Regions from separate parts of the Arthrobacter sp. P4_F10 genome, predicted to be linked through region 2. Evidence: riboswitches for the same ligand, from Rfam matches in the RefSeq annotation. Region 2 holds a riboswitch; the other holds the start of a gene.
What was found. A riboswitch is a leader RNA that binds a small molecule or an ion and turns the genes downstream of it on or off. The one in region 2 is predicted to bind thiamine pyrophosphate.

Region 1 (7,332 bases), 410 kb from region 2:
GCCCCAAGATACCGCCAGGTCATATTACCCGCGCGTAAGGTGTAATTGAGTGCAAGGTAGTTCAGTACAAGTGCAGTTGAGTGCGATTGCGCGCAATTGGGGTGAAAAGGGAAAGAAGGCCGACAGTGGTTCATCAGGCACCGGCGGAGCGGGACGAGAACGGCAAGCCGCCGGCCGGACAGACGCGGAGCGGACAGCGTTCGGCCCGCCTCCCCCGTGACGAACGCCGGGCGCAGCTGCTGGCGGCTGCGCAGGAAGTCTTCGTCGCGAACGGCTACCACGGCGCCGCCATGGATGAGATCGCCGAGACCGCCCATGTCAGCAAGCCAGTGCTGTACCAGCACTTCCCTTCCAAGCGCGACCTCTACCTCGCATTGCTGGACAGCCACCTCAGCAAGCTCATCGATCTGCTGCTTGGCGCCCTGAATTCCACCACAGACAATGACGAACGCGTCCAGGCGGTCATGCGCGCCTACTTCCGCTTCATCGCCCACGACGACCAGGCGCACCGGCTCGTCTTCGAATCGGACCTGATTAACGATCCCGACGTCAGTGCACGGCTGGAAACGTTCAACAAGACCTTTGCCGACGCCGTCGCGCGCGTCATCGCCGAGGACACGAAACTGCCCGACCTCGAAGCCCAACTGCTGGGCCGCGGGCTCGCCGGAATGGCCCACGTGAGCGCCCGGTACTGGCTGGAAACGGACGGGAACCTGGACCTCGATGTTGCCAGCGACCTCATCTACCGTTTAGCTTGGCGCGGAATCTCCCGCTTCCCCAAAGAGACCTAGACTACAAATAGAGATTGACCTTAGACATTCTTTGGACGTTGATTGGCTGGGAGGCCTTGCTGTGGAAGTAAAGATTGGTATTCAGAACATTGGCCGCGAACTTGTCCTCGAATCGACCCAGGACGCCGACACCGTCGCCAAGGTAGTCGCCGAGGCGATCGCCAAGGGCGGCGAACTGCGGCTGAAGGACGACAAGGGCCGCCTGGTGATCGTCCCCGCCAATGTCCTGGGCTACGTGGAAATCGGAGCAGAAGAGGCCCGCCGCGTCGGCTTCGGCGCTCTCTAGCCCCGCCGTCCGAGCGGCCGCCGTCGGAGCAGCTTCCCGGCTGAATCCTTCGGTACCGCTTCGCTTTCTTCACTACCGTTTACTCACTGTCGTTTTCTTCACAAGCGTGAGGTGTCCTGAATGCTTTCTCTGATTGTGGTTGCCATGGTGACCGTTGCTGCGGGCTTCGTGGTGTGGGCTAACGACAAGCGGCACACGAAATACGGCGTCAGCGTCCCAGCCGGAGTCGCTGCGACCGTCGGCATGCTGAGCTGGATCATCTTCATTGCCGCCGGGCTCGGGTACCAGCCGGGCCTGACCTGGATCCCGTGGATCCTGCCGATGGTCCTGGGCACTGCGGCCTCGATCGCGGCCGTGGTGTACCTCGGCAAGACCCGGACCCGGCAGGACACCGAGCGGCTCACAACCATCCTGAAGCTCTGACCGGGCATTACCCCGTCAAGGGGGGCTGCCCTACGCCGGCAGGTCCGGCCCGTGGCCGTCTTCGGTGCACAGGCACAGACGGTTTCCCTGCGCATCCGTGACCACCACCCAGTTGGGTGCGTGGTCACGGTTCATTGAGGCCCCGGTAGCCGCGGTCTTCTCCAGTACGGAGCCGGACTCGGCCTTGCTCCGGTGGATGTCCAGGTGGATGCGGTTGGCGTTCGGGGTGGAGGTTTCCTGGAACCAGAGCGAGGGGCCGCGGCCGTAGGGGTCGGTGAGATCCCCGAACCTGCCCTTGCGGTAACCGAGGGCGACCCGCCAGAGCTCCGAAATCCCGGCGGGATTGTCCGAATCGATGGCCACTTCCACCGTCCGGTACAGCCCCGGTTGCGCGGTGGCAGCGACTGCGGCGGCCGCCACGCTGGCCGCCGTCGCCGCTTTGACGTCCCTCGGCGTCACCTCGGTGCCGGCGTCATGGGAACTGTAGCGAAGAAAGACCCGGTTGTAGCGCCAGTCCAGGTCCGGGTGGTGGTTCTGCTCTTCGGCGAGGCGCCCGACGGCGGTGATCAGCTCCAGTGCCGCGGCCGCCGTCGGCGCCTTGTACACGGTCACCAGCCCGCCGAGGCGGTACCGCCAGTCCGGCAAGCCCGCCAGCGCTTCGTCGAGCTGGGGGCGGGTGAGGATGTCGTCCGTGGCTGCCATGACAGTCTCCTTGACTGGTTGACCGACAAGACTGGCGGCCTACCGGGAGCGGCCGGACTCAGAGGAATTCGGCCCGGCCTTCCATCGCCGAGGACGCCAGCGCGTGCTCGCGGCGCGGGATCCTGCCAGCCTTTTTTGCCAGCCTACCGGCGATGACGGCGTGTTTGAAGGCCTCCCCCATGAGCACGGGATTCTGCGCCCGGGTCACGGCCGTGGCCAGCAGCACGGCGTCGCAGCCGATTTCCATCGCCAGGGCCGCGTCCGAGGCCGTGCCGATCCCGGCATCCAGCACCACGGGCACGGACGCGCGCGAGACGATCAGCTCGATGTTGTGCGGGTTCAGGATGCCCAGACCGGTGCCGATCGGGGCGCCCAGCGGCATCACGGCCGTCGCGCCGAGGTTTTCGAGCCGGAGGGCAAGCACGGGGTCGTCGTTGGTGTAGGCGAAGACCTTGAAGCCGCGGGCCACGAGCTGTTCGGTGGCGTCCACGAGTTCGACTGCGTCCGGCAGCAGGGTGTGCTCGTCGGCAATGACTTCGAGCTTGACCCAGTCCGTTTCCAGGGCCTCCCGGGCCAGCTCGGCGGTGAGGACAGCATCCTTGGCGGTGAAACAGCCGGCCGTGTTGGGCAGCACCCGGATCTGCTGGTCCTCGAGCAGCTGGAACAGCGAGCCCGTCTCGGCCGGCGAATAGCGGCGCATCGCCACCGTGGTCAGTTCGGTCCCGGAGGCCACGAGCGCGGCCCCCAGCCCGTCCAGGCTCGGCGCACCGCCGGTACCCATGATGAGGCGGGAGCTGAGCTCCACGCCGTCGACCACGAACGGGTCGGCCACCGCCCCGGTCACCGGTACGGCCGGTGTTCCTGCCAACGTCGTCTCGTTCATGCTGGTCATCCTCCCTGGACTGCCGTGACAAGTTCGACGTCGTCGCCGTCGGCGAGCGCCGTGGCGTGCCACTGGCTGCGCGGCACCACTTCGGCGTTGCGGGCCACGGCGACACCGAGTTTGCCCCCGTCTGCAGCCCGGCCGTCGGGGCCGATGCTGCGGCCCGTGAGCTGGCTGACGAGTGTGCTGACGGAGGCGCCGTCGGCGACGCTCCGCTCCGTTCCGTTCAGTCTGATGTTCATGCTGCTTCCTTGTTGGGGCTGTCTCCGGACGTATCCGGGATGCGGGAAAAACGGTCGGGGCGGAACCCGGCCCAGCGCGGGTCCGGCGTCCCGTCCATGAGTTGCCGGCATACGGCGGCAGCGGCGGGGGTCAGCAGGACGCCGTGCCGGAAGAAACCTGTGGCGATGATCAGTCCCGGGACGTCCCCGCCGCCCGGGCGCGCGACCCGCCCCAGCAACGGGGCGTTGTCCGGGGTGCCGGGCCGGGCCCGGGCCGTGGCTTCCAGCAGCTCCAGCTCGGCGACCGCGGGCACCAGCTGCTGGGCGTCCCGCAGCAGCTGGTAGATGCCGCCGGCAGATACGGCATGCGGATTCGACGGTCCGTCCTCGCGCTGGGTGGCTCCGATCACCACGGTGCCGTCCTGGCGGGGAACGATGTACACCGGAACCCCGCGCACCATGCCCCGCACGGTTGCGGTGAGCAGCGGCTGAAGATGCGGGGGCACGCGAAGGCGCAGGATGTCGCCGTAGACGGGCCGCAGCGGCAGCGCCAGTCCGGCGGGCAGCTCCTCGAGCCCGGCGGCGCCGAGCCCGTTGGCGACGACGGTTTCTGCGGCCCGCACGAAACCGCCACCCGCCAGCCGTACGCCCGCAACCTGTCCGTCCTGCCACAGCAGGCCCGCCGCGCGCCGCCGGATCAAACTCCCGCCCTCCGTGCCGAGCACGCCGGCGAGCCGGGCGATCAGGAGGCGGGGGTCCACCTGGTGATCGGCCGGGATGTCGAAGGCGCACGAGATGCCGGGACTCAGCAGCGGCTCCCGGCTCCGCGCCTCGCGCACTGTCACCGGTTCGACGGTGAGGCCGCAGGCCTGCTGGACTTCCCTCAGGTCCGCGAGCGCGCGCCGGTCCGCCGCGTCGGCCCCGACGGCCAGGGTCGGCGTCGTCAGGTAGCCGGTACCGGCCCGGCATTCCGTGCCCCCGGCACCGGCGTCCATCCCCGCACCGGCGTCGACTTCGGCAGCGAATCCGGGCCACAGCCCGGAGGACTCAAGCATCAGCTCCAGGAGCTGCTCCTCCTGGTAGTGCAGCTCGCTCACGGGGGCCAGCATGCCGGCCGCGGCCCAGCTGGCTCCGCTGCCGGGAGCATCATCGATCAGCACCACGGACCGGCCCGCGCGGCTGGCCTCGAACGCGATGCCGTGGCCGATCACGCCGCCGCCGATCACGGCAACGTCTGCGGTGATGTCTGTGGTGATGCCTTCGGCGCTGATGTCCCCTGCGGTACCGGGCCCGGCGTCACAAACTCTGGAAGCGGCGTCATTTGCGGCTTCGGCTGCGCGGCCGGCTCGTGAGCCCATAAAAAAATTCCTTCCCTACGCCGGTACTAGCCGGATCAGGTCAAGCGGTCGGCTCTGACGCCCTCTCAGCCGTGCAGCGGCGACATGGCTGCTGCGGGCTCCCGCGGTATGCGCCCAGTTTAGAGGAACTAGGCTGGTGCCATGAGCCAGGACCCCCTCCACACCACCGCCCGCCTCTACCTCTGCACCGACGCCCGCAGGGACCGCGGCGACTTCGAGGACTTCGTTGACGCCGCCTTCGCAGGCGGCGTTGACATCATCCAGCTGCGCGACAAATCGCTCGAGGCGGCGGAGGAACTCGAACTCCTGGAGGTCCTTCACGCGGCAGCACAGCGCCACGGACGGCTGTGGGCCGTCAATGACCGGGCTGACATCGCCTCCTTGTCCGGGGCGCCGGTGTTCCATATCGGCCAAAAGGACATTTCGTTCGACGCCGCCCGCGGCTTCCTGGGCAAGGATGCCGTGATCGGCCTGTCCACCCACAGCCCGAAACAGGTGGACGCCGCCATTGCCGCCTCACCAGGCCGTAAAGGACTCGACTATTTCTGTGTGGGACCCGTGTGGGCGACGCCCACCAAGCCGGGACGCGCCGCCGTCGGCCTCGACCTGGTGCGCTACGCCGCCCAGGCAATCGGCCGGGCGGAAGCGGACGGCACCGGCAAAGTCGACGGGGTCGTGCCGTGGTTCGCGATCGGCGGGGTCGACCTCAGCAACGTCGAGCAGGTAGTCCAGGCCGGCGCCCGGCGGATCGTGGTGGTCCGGGCGATCACCGACGCCGCTGATCCGGCCCACGCCGCGGGTGCACTGCTGGCGGCGCTGGACGCTGCGGAATCCTAGGCAGGTTCCCCGGCCCGCAAGCCCGCCGGCGTTCCGGGCCGCGGCCACCCTGGCCGGCAACCAGGCCTGCACCCTCGCCGGCAACGCGGCTCGCGCTCGGTACTGGACCTACCCGGCCAGCCCCAGCCCTGCCATCCTGCGCGCATGGTTCGCTGCGAGTTCGGCCGTCAGGCCGCTGACCAGCTCCCTGGCGTCGGCGTCGTCCAGCCCCGAGAGCCCGGCGAGGAACTCGTGCTCAAGGCTGACCCGCTGGGCGTGGGTCAGGACCTCACCCAGCAGGCGCCTGGCCCACAGCGCCAGGCGCGACGCGAGCCGGGGGTCATCGGCGAGGGCCGCCTTGAGACGCTCCTGCAGCACGGCCGTAGACTCGCCCGTGGAGCGGACCTGCCCGATCAGCTCCCGGGTCCCGGCGTCGACGTACCGGCCGACGGCGCTGTAAAAGTCAGCGGAGACCGTGTCGATCACGTAGGCCTTCATGAGCGCCTCGTACCAGTCCGCCGGGCGCGTGCGCTCGTGGAAGTGGTCCACTGAGGGCTGGAACGGCAGCATGGCAGCCTCCGTGTCCAGGCCCATGTGCTCGAGCCGGGCGCGGACGAGTTCGTAGTGCTGGAACTCGTCCACGGCCATCCTGCCCAGCACTGCACGGTCATGCAGCGTGGGCGAATACCGGGCGCTCGAGGACAGCCGTTCGAAGGCAGAAAGCTCGCCGTACGCCATGACTCCCAGCAGATCCGCCAGGAAGCTGTTGTAGAGGGCAGGATCGTCCGCAGTTGCGCTCATCATCCAAGACTAATAGCGGAAATCGGGCTACCCTGATTTTCGTGTCCCATCATCGCCTGACCCCCAGTGTCCACGAGCAGCAGAACCAGCTTGCCGGGGCTCTCAAGGCGCTGCGCACCACGCTGGAACTTCCCGGTCCGTTCCCCGAGAACGTGTTGCGCGACGCGGAGGCGGCTGTGGCCGAGCACAAGCTGCCGGACCTGGACCTCACACATGTCGAGTTCGTGACCATTGATCCGGCATCGTCCACTGACCTCGACCAGGCCCTGTTCATCGAACGGAGCGACGGCGGCTACAAGGTGTTCTACGCCATCGCCGACGTCCCGTCCTTTGTCGCCCCGGGCGGCGCGCTCGACGCCGAGACCCGGCGCCGCGGCCAGACCTTCTACACTCCGGACGGCCGGATTCCGCTGCACCCGGAAATCATCAGCGAGGCCGCCGGCAGCCTGCTCGCCGGGCAGCTCTGCGCGGCGTTCGTCTGGGAGTTCGAGCTCGACGCCGCGGCAGAGGTGACCTCAGTCCTCGTGCGCCGGGCACAGGTCCGCAGCCGCGCGAAACTCAGCTACAAAGGCGTCCAGGCCGAGCTCGACGCCGGCACCGCGGCGCCAGTGCTGCAGTTGCTGAAAGAGGTAGGCATCAAGCGGGTGGAGCTGGAACGCCTGCGCGGCGGCGCAAGCCTGAACATGCCGGAACAGGAAATCCAGCAGCTGCCCGACGGCGGCTACCGGATCGTGGCGGCCCCGCCGCTGCCGGTGGAGGACTGGAACGCCCAGATTTCGCTCATGACCGGGATGGCCGCCGCCGCGCTCATGCTCCAGGGCAAGGTCGGCATCCTGCGCACCATGCCCGCCCCGGATGAGGCTTCACTGAGGCACTTCCACCGCCAGACCCACGCTCTCGGCAAGCCCTGGGACGGGGAAATGCGCTACGGCGAGTACCTGCGGACGCTGGACCCCACGGACCCCCGGCAGCTGGCCATTGTGCATTCGGCCGGGATGCTTTTCCGCGGTGCCGGGTACACGCACTTCGACGGCACGGTGCCGGGAGCCGC
Region 2 (7,332 bases):
TGGTGCGAATCGACGCCGGCGACCTTAAGCCGGTCGGCCAGGCCTGCGACGTCGTCACCGGACGGCACTTCGATGAGGACTTCACCCAGGCCCAACGTGTCGCGCCGGGGACCCGCGCCGCGGCTGTTCCAGACGTTCATGGCCATGTGGTGGTGGTAGCCGCCGGCAGAGACGAACAGTGCCTGGCCGTGCCAGCCCGCGGTCTTCTCGAATCCGAGGGTGCCGACGTAGAACTCTTGCGCGGAATGAACGTCGCCCACTTGCAGGTGGACGTGCCCGACGCCGGCGGCGGCCTCGCGCTGGCCGGTCACGGATTCTTCGGTCAGGAACTGCTGCAGGTAACGCTGCGGCGGCAGGGCCAGGCTGTCCATGACGACGTTCTTGCCCTCCCACGACCAGGCTTCCCGCGGCCGGTCCCAGTACAGCTCGATGCCGTTGCCCTCGGGGTCGTTGAAGTAGAACGCCTCGCTGACAAGGTGGTCCGCGCTGCCCGTGAAGGACTGGGGCTCATACTGGGCCGCGGTGGCCACGGTAGCCGCCAGGGAGTGCTGGTCCTCGAAGAGCAGGGCGGTGTGGAAGAGCCCGGCCTCGCCGCGGGAGGGAATGTTCAGGCCGGGGGCGGGCGCCAGGTGGACCAGCGGCTTGCGCTTGCGTCCGAGGTAGAGGCCGCCGTCCTGTTCGGCCACAATTTCCAGGCCGAGGGCCCGCTGGTAGTAATCGGTCATGAGCTTCATGTCGCCGACCTTGAGCATCACGGTGCCCATGCTGAGTTCGGCCGGAAGGAGATCCTGGGTGCTGGATTCTTGGGTCATCGAAACGCTCCGGTGTCTTGCGGCCACCGGGTATCGGCGACCTTTCGTATAGGGTAAAATTACTTGAAGCTTCAATTTATTCCTAACGGATGAAGTGCCCCCTCAGCACAATGTGCTGTAGGCCCGCGAGGGTGCCGAGGTGCTGCCGGGGGTCTTCGGCGCATACCAGGACGTCGGCGCTGGCCCCTTCGGCGATGCCGTCCGCGCCGAGCCACGTCCTCGCGGACCAGGCCGCCGCGTCGAGGGCGGCTGCTGCGGGCAGGCCGGCGGCGTGCAGGGCATGGATCTCGTCCACGATCCGGCCGTGCCTGATCACGCTGCCGGCGTCGGTGCCGGCATAGATGGCCACCCCGGCCTCGTAGGCTTCGAGGACCCGTTCAGCCCGCCGTTCCCACAGCGAGCGCATGTGGGCGGCGTAGCGGGGGAACTTGGCCTCCGCCCGCGTGGCGATGTCCGGGAACGTGGCGATGTTGATCAGAGTGGGCACGATCGGGACGCCTTGGTCGAGGAAGCGCGGCAAGTGCCGGGGCAGCAGCCCGGTGCCGTGCTCGATGCAGTCGATCCCGGCGTCGAGCATGTCATCCAGGGTGTCTTCGGCGAAGCAGTGCGCGGTGACCCGGGCCCCTTCATCGTGGGCGGCCTGGACGGCGTCCTTGACCGTCCGGGCGGGAAAGCTGGCCGCCAGGTCGCCGGCGTCGCGGTCGATCCAGTCCCCCACGAGCTTGACCCAGCCGTCGCCCGCGCGGGCCTGCTTCCGCACCGCCTCTACGAGATCCTCCGGCTGGACCTCGATGGCCAGGCCCGGCAGGTAGCGCCGGGTCCTGCCGAGGTGCCGGCCGGAGCGGATGATCCGGGGAAGGTCCGCCCGCTGCTGGAGCCAGCGGGTGTCGTGGACCGCGCCGGCATCTCGGACCAGCAGCGTCCCGGCGTCCCGGTCCGCCAGGGCCTGGGATTCGGCGGTGTCCTCGGAAACGTCCCCGCCCGGGCCCAGGCCGATGTGGCAGTGTGCGTCCACGAACCCGGGAATGACCCAGCCGTCCAGCACGGTCTCCGGCGCGGCTGCCGGGCGGCGGAAGGTCAGCAGTCCGTCCACCGACCAAAGTCCGCGGCGTTCCTGGTCCGCGGCCGTGAGGATGGGGCCGCTGAATTCGATGATGCCGGTCATGGCCTAAGCCTAATCCGCATGACAACCCGCCGGCCCAGATCATCCAGCCCCAGCTGCGCTTCGTGCACCCGCAGGGCAGCCAACGCCTGGCCCGGCTGGGCGAATTCCTCGAAACCGCAGCTCGCGTAAAACGGCCCATTGAACGGAATGTCCGCGAAGGTGCTAAGCGTCATCGATAAACAGCCACGACTCCGGGCCGCATCGATGGCCGCCTCCACCACGGACCGGCCGATCCCCCGCCCGCCGAAGTCCGGCTGCACGGAGAGTTGCTCCAGGTGGGCCTGGCCGCCGAGTTCGTCAACGCGGGCAAATCCTACGGGCGGGTTTCCGGCGACAAGTATGAAGCGCGGCTCGACCGGCGTCGTCAACGCCGGAGCCGGGAGCGCCTGGTCCCCCGGCTCCGCTTCGAGGATGCGGTCTGCTGCGGCCTCGAGAACCGGCAGCGCCGGAAGGTCTTCCGGCGTCGCCGTCCTGATCCGGGCCGCGGCCCCGGGCACAGTCACAATGCCAAGCTAACACCGCGGTCCGCCGGCCGCGTCATACTCCACAGCCGTCGACAGGCACGTGGTAGCTTCGTCTACGACCACACGGGTGCCCCCTGCAGGGGCTGAGATCGGGCTGACGCAGCCTGCGACCGTTGAACCTGTCCGGGTAATGCCGGCGAAGGAAGTGAGTATTTTCGTGAATACCCAATTGACCCAGCACAGCCCTGCCCAAATCGAGCCCGTCCAAATTGAGTCAGCCCAAAATGAGCCTGCAGCCGCCACGCAGTCGCTGAAGTCCCACTCGCTGGCCTTCACCACGGACCCGGACCATGGCATCCGCGTCCCGGTGACCGAGATTGCCCTGGAACCCTCACCGGGCGGCGTCGGGAACGCACCCTTCCGGGTCTACCGCACCGCCGGCCCCGGCAGCGATCCGGTCCGCGGGCTGGAGCCCTTCCGGGCATCCTGGATTGAGGCCAGGGCGGACACCGAAACCTACGCCGGCCGGGAACGGGAGCTGCTCGACGACGGCAAGTCGGCGGTGCGCCGGGGTGCGGCGTCGGCCGAGTGGCGGGGCGGCCGGCCGGTGCCGCGGCGCGCCGTTGAGGGCAAGACCGTCACGCAGATGCGCTACGCCCGGGACGGTGTCATCACACAGGAAATGCGGTTCGTCGCGCTGCGGGAGAACTGCGATGTGGAGCTGGTCCGCAGCGAGGTGGCCGCGGGGCGGGCGATCATTCCCAACAACGTCAACCACCCCGAATCCGAGCCGATGATCATCGGCAAGGCGTTCCTGGTGAAAATCAACGCCAATATCGGCAACTCCGCCGTGACCAGTTCCATCGCCGAGGAGGTGGACAAACTCCAGTGGGCCACCCAGTGGGGCGCGGACACGGTCATGGACCTCTCCACCGGGGACGACATCCACACGACACGCGAATGGATCATCCGCAACTCCCCCGTCCCCATCGGCACGGTCCCGATCTACCAGGCGCTGGAGAAGGTCAACGGTGAGGCGAATGCCCTGACCTGGGAGATCTTCCGGGACACCGTGATCGAGCAGTGCGAGCAGGGCGTGGACTACATGACCATCCACGCCGGGGTGCTGCTGCGCTACGTGCCCCTGACAGCCAACCGGGTCACCGGCATCGTCTCCCGCGGCGGCTCCATCATGGCCGGCTGGTGCCTGGCGCACCACCAGGAGAACTTCCTCTACACCCACTTCGACGAGCTGTGCGAGATCTTCGCGAAGTACGACGTCGCGTTCTCCCTGGGTGACGGGCTGCGGCCCGGCGCGACGGCGGATGCCAACGACGCGGCGCAGTTCGCCGAGCTGGACACGCTGGCCGAGCTCACGCAGCGGGCCTGGGAGTTCGATGTGCAGGTCATGGTGGAGGGCCCGGGACATGTGCCCTTCCACCTCGTCCGGGAAAACGTGGAGCGCCAGCAGGAACTCTGCAAGGGCGCCCCGTTCTATACGCTCGGGCCGCTGGTCACCGATATCGCACCGGGGTATGACCACATCACCTCGGCGATCGGCGCCACGGAGATTGCCCGCTTCGGCACCGCCATGCTCTGCTACGTGACACCCAAGGAACACCTCGGGCTGCCGAACAAGGACGACGTGAAGACGGGCGTGATCACCTACAAGATCGCGGCCCACGCCGCCGACCTCGCCAAGGGCCACCCCGGCGCCCACGAACGCGACGATGCCCTGTCCAAGGCGCGGTTTGAGTTCCGCTGGCGGGACCAGTTCGCGCTGTCCCTGGACCCGGTGACGGCGGAGGCCTTCCACGATGAGACGCTTCCCGCGGAGCCGGCCAAGACAGCCCACTTCTGCTCGATGTGCGGTCCCAAGTTCTGCTCGATGCGGATCAGCCAGGACATCCGGGACGAATACGGTTCAGCTGATTCGCAGGCGGCCCTGGCGCAGATGGCGGCCGGAATGCAGGCGAAGAGCAATGAGTTCCTCGCCTCGGGCGGCAAGGTCTACCTGCCGGAACCGGCCGTAGGCGAACCTGCAGCCTCCTAGGACGCCCGGGCGTGCTGGTGCCGGCTAACCTCGGCGATGTACGAGCGGATGGCCCGGTCCCCCTCGGCTGAATCCTGGGGCCGGTGCCCTCCCGGCGCCGTGCGGTGCAGGGCGCCGGTCTCGCGCAGGTAGCCGGCGATTTCCTCATACAGCGGTTCCCAGCCTCCGGTCAGGACCAGCGTCGGCACGCCCGGCACGATCTGCAGCGGGGCTTCCCACGGCGGCGCCTGCAGGCGGAGCCGGCGCGCCGCCCGGAGGGCCTCCGGCGTCGTGGCCCCCGGGGCGTCGGCCGCAAACGCGCGGCGGATGAACTCCCGCTGGAAGTCGTCGTCGCTGAGGTTGTGCCGGACGTCGAAGAGCGGCTGCATGAGCGCCCGGTGCGCAGCGGTGGCGGGAAGCTCCGCGGTCAGGGACAGGCAGGCCGGTTCCACCAGGGTGAGCGACTGGACGAGGTCGGGCCGCTCGACGGCAGCCATCATCGCGGCGATCGCGCCCTGCGAATGGGCCACCACATGGCCGCCGGCCTCGCCGCGGCCGTCGTCTGCCAGCGACGCGAGCACAATTGCGGCGTCGGCGGCGAAGTTGGATTCGAGGGGTTCCGCGACGGCGTCAAACCCGTGCCGCCGCAGGAACAGGGCGTCGTAGTCCAGCGCCATTCCGTGCTGCTTTGGCCACGCGGCGGCACCGAAGCTGCCATCCCCGTGGACGAAGACTACGCGCTGCTTGAACATTGTCTAACCCTATGGCACTTCAGTGCTGATGCCGCCGGCGACACAGTCCCGGCGGCATTAGCAGCTGCGGCTACTTGCTGCCGCCGAGGAACTTGTCGAAGCCCTTGGGCAAATTCAGCTGGGACGGATCGAAGTCGCCGCCCTGCTGGCCGAACGATGCCCCGGTGGGCAGGGCCTTGGAGCCGGCGGCACGCCGGACCTCGGCGTCGCGCAGTTCCTGCGCTGCCTTGGCCGGGTTGCCGGAGCGGGCCTTCTTCTTGGGCGCGGGCTTGGCTCCCTTGCGCGCCCCGCCGCCCATGCCGGGCATCCCCGGCATTCCGGGCATCCCGCCGCCGGCGGCCATCTTCTTCATCATCTTCTGGGCCTGGGCAAAGCGCTCCAGCAGTCCGTTGACCTCGGAGACGTGCACGCCGGAACCGCGGGCAATGCGGGCCCGGCGGGAGCCGTTGATGATCTTCGGAGCAACGCGCTCGTGCGGGGTCATGGACCGGACAATGGCCTCAACACGGTCGATCTCGCGCTCGTCGAACTGCTCCAGCTGCTGGCGGATGTTCTGCGCGCCCGGCATCATCATGAGCATTTTCTTCATGGAGCCCATGTTGCGGATCTGCTGCATCTGGGCGAGGAAGTCATCCAGGGTGAAGTCTTCCTGGTCGGCGAACTTCTTCGCCATCCGGGCGGCTTCATCCTTGTCCCAGGACTTCTCGGCCTGCTCGATCAGGGTGAGGACGTCACCCATGTCGAGAATGCGCGAGGCCATGCGGTCCGGGTGGAAGAGCTCGAAGTCGTCCACGCCTTCGCCGGTGGACGCGAACATGACCGGCTTGCCGGTGACCGATGCGACGGAGAGCGCGGCACCGCCGCGGGCGTCGCCGTCGAGCTTGGAGAGCACGATGCCGGTGAAGTTGACGCCCTCGTCGAAGGCCACGGCCGTGTTGACGGCGTCCTGGCCGATCATGGAGTCGATCACGAACAGGACTTCGTTCGGGACGATCGCGCGGCGGATCTGGCGCGCCTGCTCCATCATGTCGGCGTCGACGCCGAGACGGCCGGCGGTGTCCACGATCACGACGTCGTGGAGGGTGCGCTTGGCTTCCTCGACGCCGTCACGGGCGACGGCGACCGGGTCGCCGGCAGGGTGGTCCAGCTCGGTGGACGTGGCGCCTGGGTGCGGGGCGAAAACGGGCACGCCGGCGCGCTGGCCGACCACCTGCAGCTGGGTGACGGCGTTGGGGCGCTGGAGGTCGCAGGCCACCAGCATGGGGCTGTGGCCCTGGGACTTGAGCCACTTGGCGAGCTTGCCGGCCAGGGTGGTCTTGCCGGCGCCCTGCAGGCCGGCCAGCATGATGATGGTGGGTCCGGTCTTGGCGAGGCGGATCCGGCGGGTCTCGCCGCCGAGGATCTCCACGAGCTCCTCGTTGACGATCTTGACGATCTGCTGGCTCGGGTTCAGCGCCCCGGAAACCTCGGCGCCGAGGGCACGCTCGCGCACGCGGCCGGTGAACTCCCGGACCACGGGCACGGCGACATCGGCGTCCAGGAGGGCACGCCGGATCTCGCGGACTGTGGCGTCAACGTCCGCCTCGGTCAGGCGGCCTTTGCCACGCAGATTCTTGAAGGTTGCTGTCAACCGGTCAGAGAGTGAATTGAACACGCGCCGTGCACTTCTTTCAGTGGATCTACAGGTGGCGGCCGGTGCGGCACGCCAGCGTCGCGACTGGTGTTCGCCTGGACGAACCGCCTCGACAACAGGACTCGACTATCTAGGGTACCAAGATGCGCCTTCAAGATGGCATGCTGGCTTAGGTGACCAGCCAAACAACTGTAAAAACCCTGCTCATCCTGGGCGCCTCAGGCGATCTGACGGGCAGGCTCCTGTTGCCAGGGCTGGCCCGCCTGGTGGCCCGGGGCCGCGCCGACGGCCTCACCCTGGCCGGAGCGGGATCGGACCCCTGGACGCCGGAGCAGTGGCTGGGCCGGATCGAGGAGTCCTTTGCGGACGAGAACTCCCGGGCCGATGCCCACGGCAAGCGGGAGCTCAAGCGGATCCGCCAGGAGAGCAGCTACCACCAAATCGATGTCACGGCCAAAGGCCAGCTCGCCGGGC

Region 1: another riboswitch for thiamine pyrophosphate. It lies ahead of thiO (glycine oxidase ThiO); the one in region 2 lies ahead of thiC (phosphomethylpyrimidine synthase ThiC).

Annotation. Positions count from the first base shown of each region.
Region 1 covers NZ_JBFUJJ010000002.1:431,273-438,604, forward strand. Annotated here, with positions in the region: gene AC1DR1_RS04840 (TetR/AcrR family transcriptional regulator) at 126-791, shown strand; gene AC1DR1_RS04845 (DUF3107 domain-containing protein) at 853-1,077, shown strand; gene AC1DR1_RS04850 (hypothetical protein) at 1,198-1,500, shown strand; gene AC1DR1_RS04855 (4a-hydroxytetrahydrobiopterin dehydratase) at 1,531-2,202, opposite strand; gene AC1DR1_RS04860 (thiazole synthase) at 2,261-3,085, opposite strand; gene thiS (sulfur carrier protein ThiS) at 3,091-3,327, opposite strand; gene thiO (glycine oxidase ThiO) at 3,324-4,664, opposite strand; TPP riboswitch at 4,659-4,779, opposite strand; gene thiE (thiamine phosphate synthase) at 4,806-5,501, shown strand; gene AC1DR1_RS04880 (ferritin-like fold-containing protein) at 5,610-6,284, opposite strand; gene AC1DR1_RS04885 (RNB domain-containing ribonuclease) at 6,323-7,332, shown strand, end outside.
Region 2 covers NZ_JBFUJJ010000002.1:20,549-27,880, forward strand. Annotated here, with positions in the region: gene AC1DR1_RS03035 (VOC family protein) at 1-812, opposite strand, end outside; gene AC1DR1_RS03040 (amidohydrolase family protein) at 895-1,977, opposite strand; gene AC1DR1_RS03045 (GNAT family N-acetyltransferase) at 1,974-2,480, opposite strand; TPP riboswitch at 2,555-2,663, shown strand; gene thiC (phosphomethylpyrimidine synthase ThiC) at 2,659-4,494, shown strand; gene AC1DR1_RS03055 (alpha/beta fold hydrolase) at 4,491-5,225, opposite strand; gene ffh (signal recognition particle protein) at 5,296-6,879, opposite strand; gene AC1DR1_RS03065 (glucose-6-phosphate dehydrogenase) at 7,032-7,332, shown strand, end outside.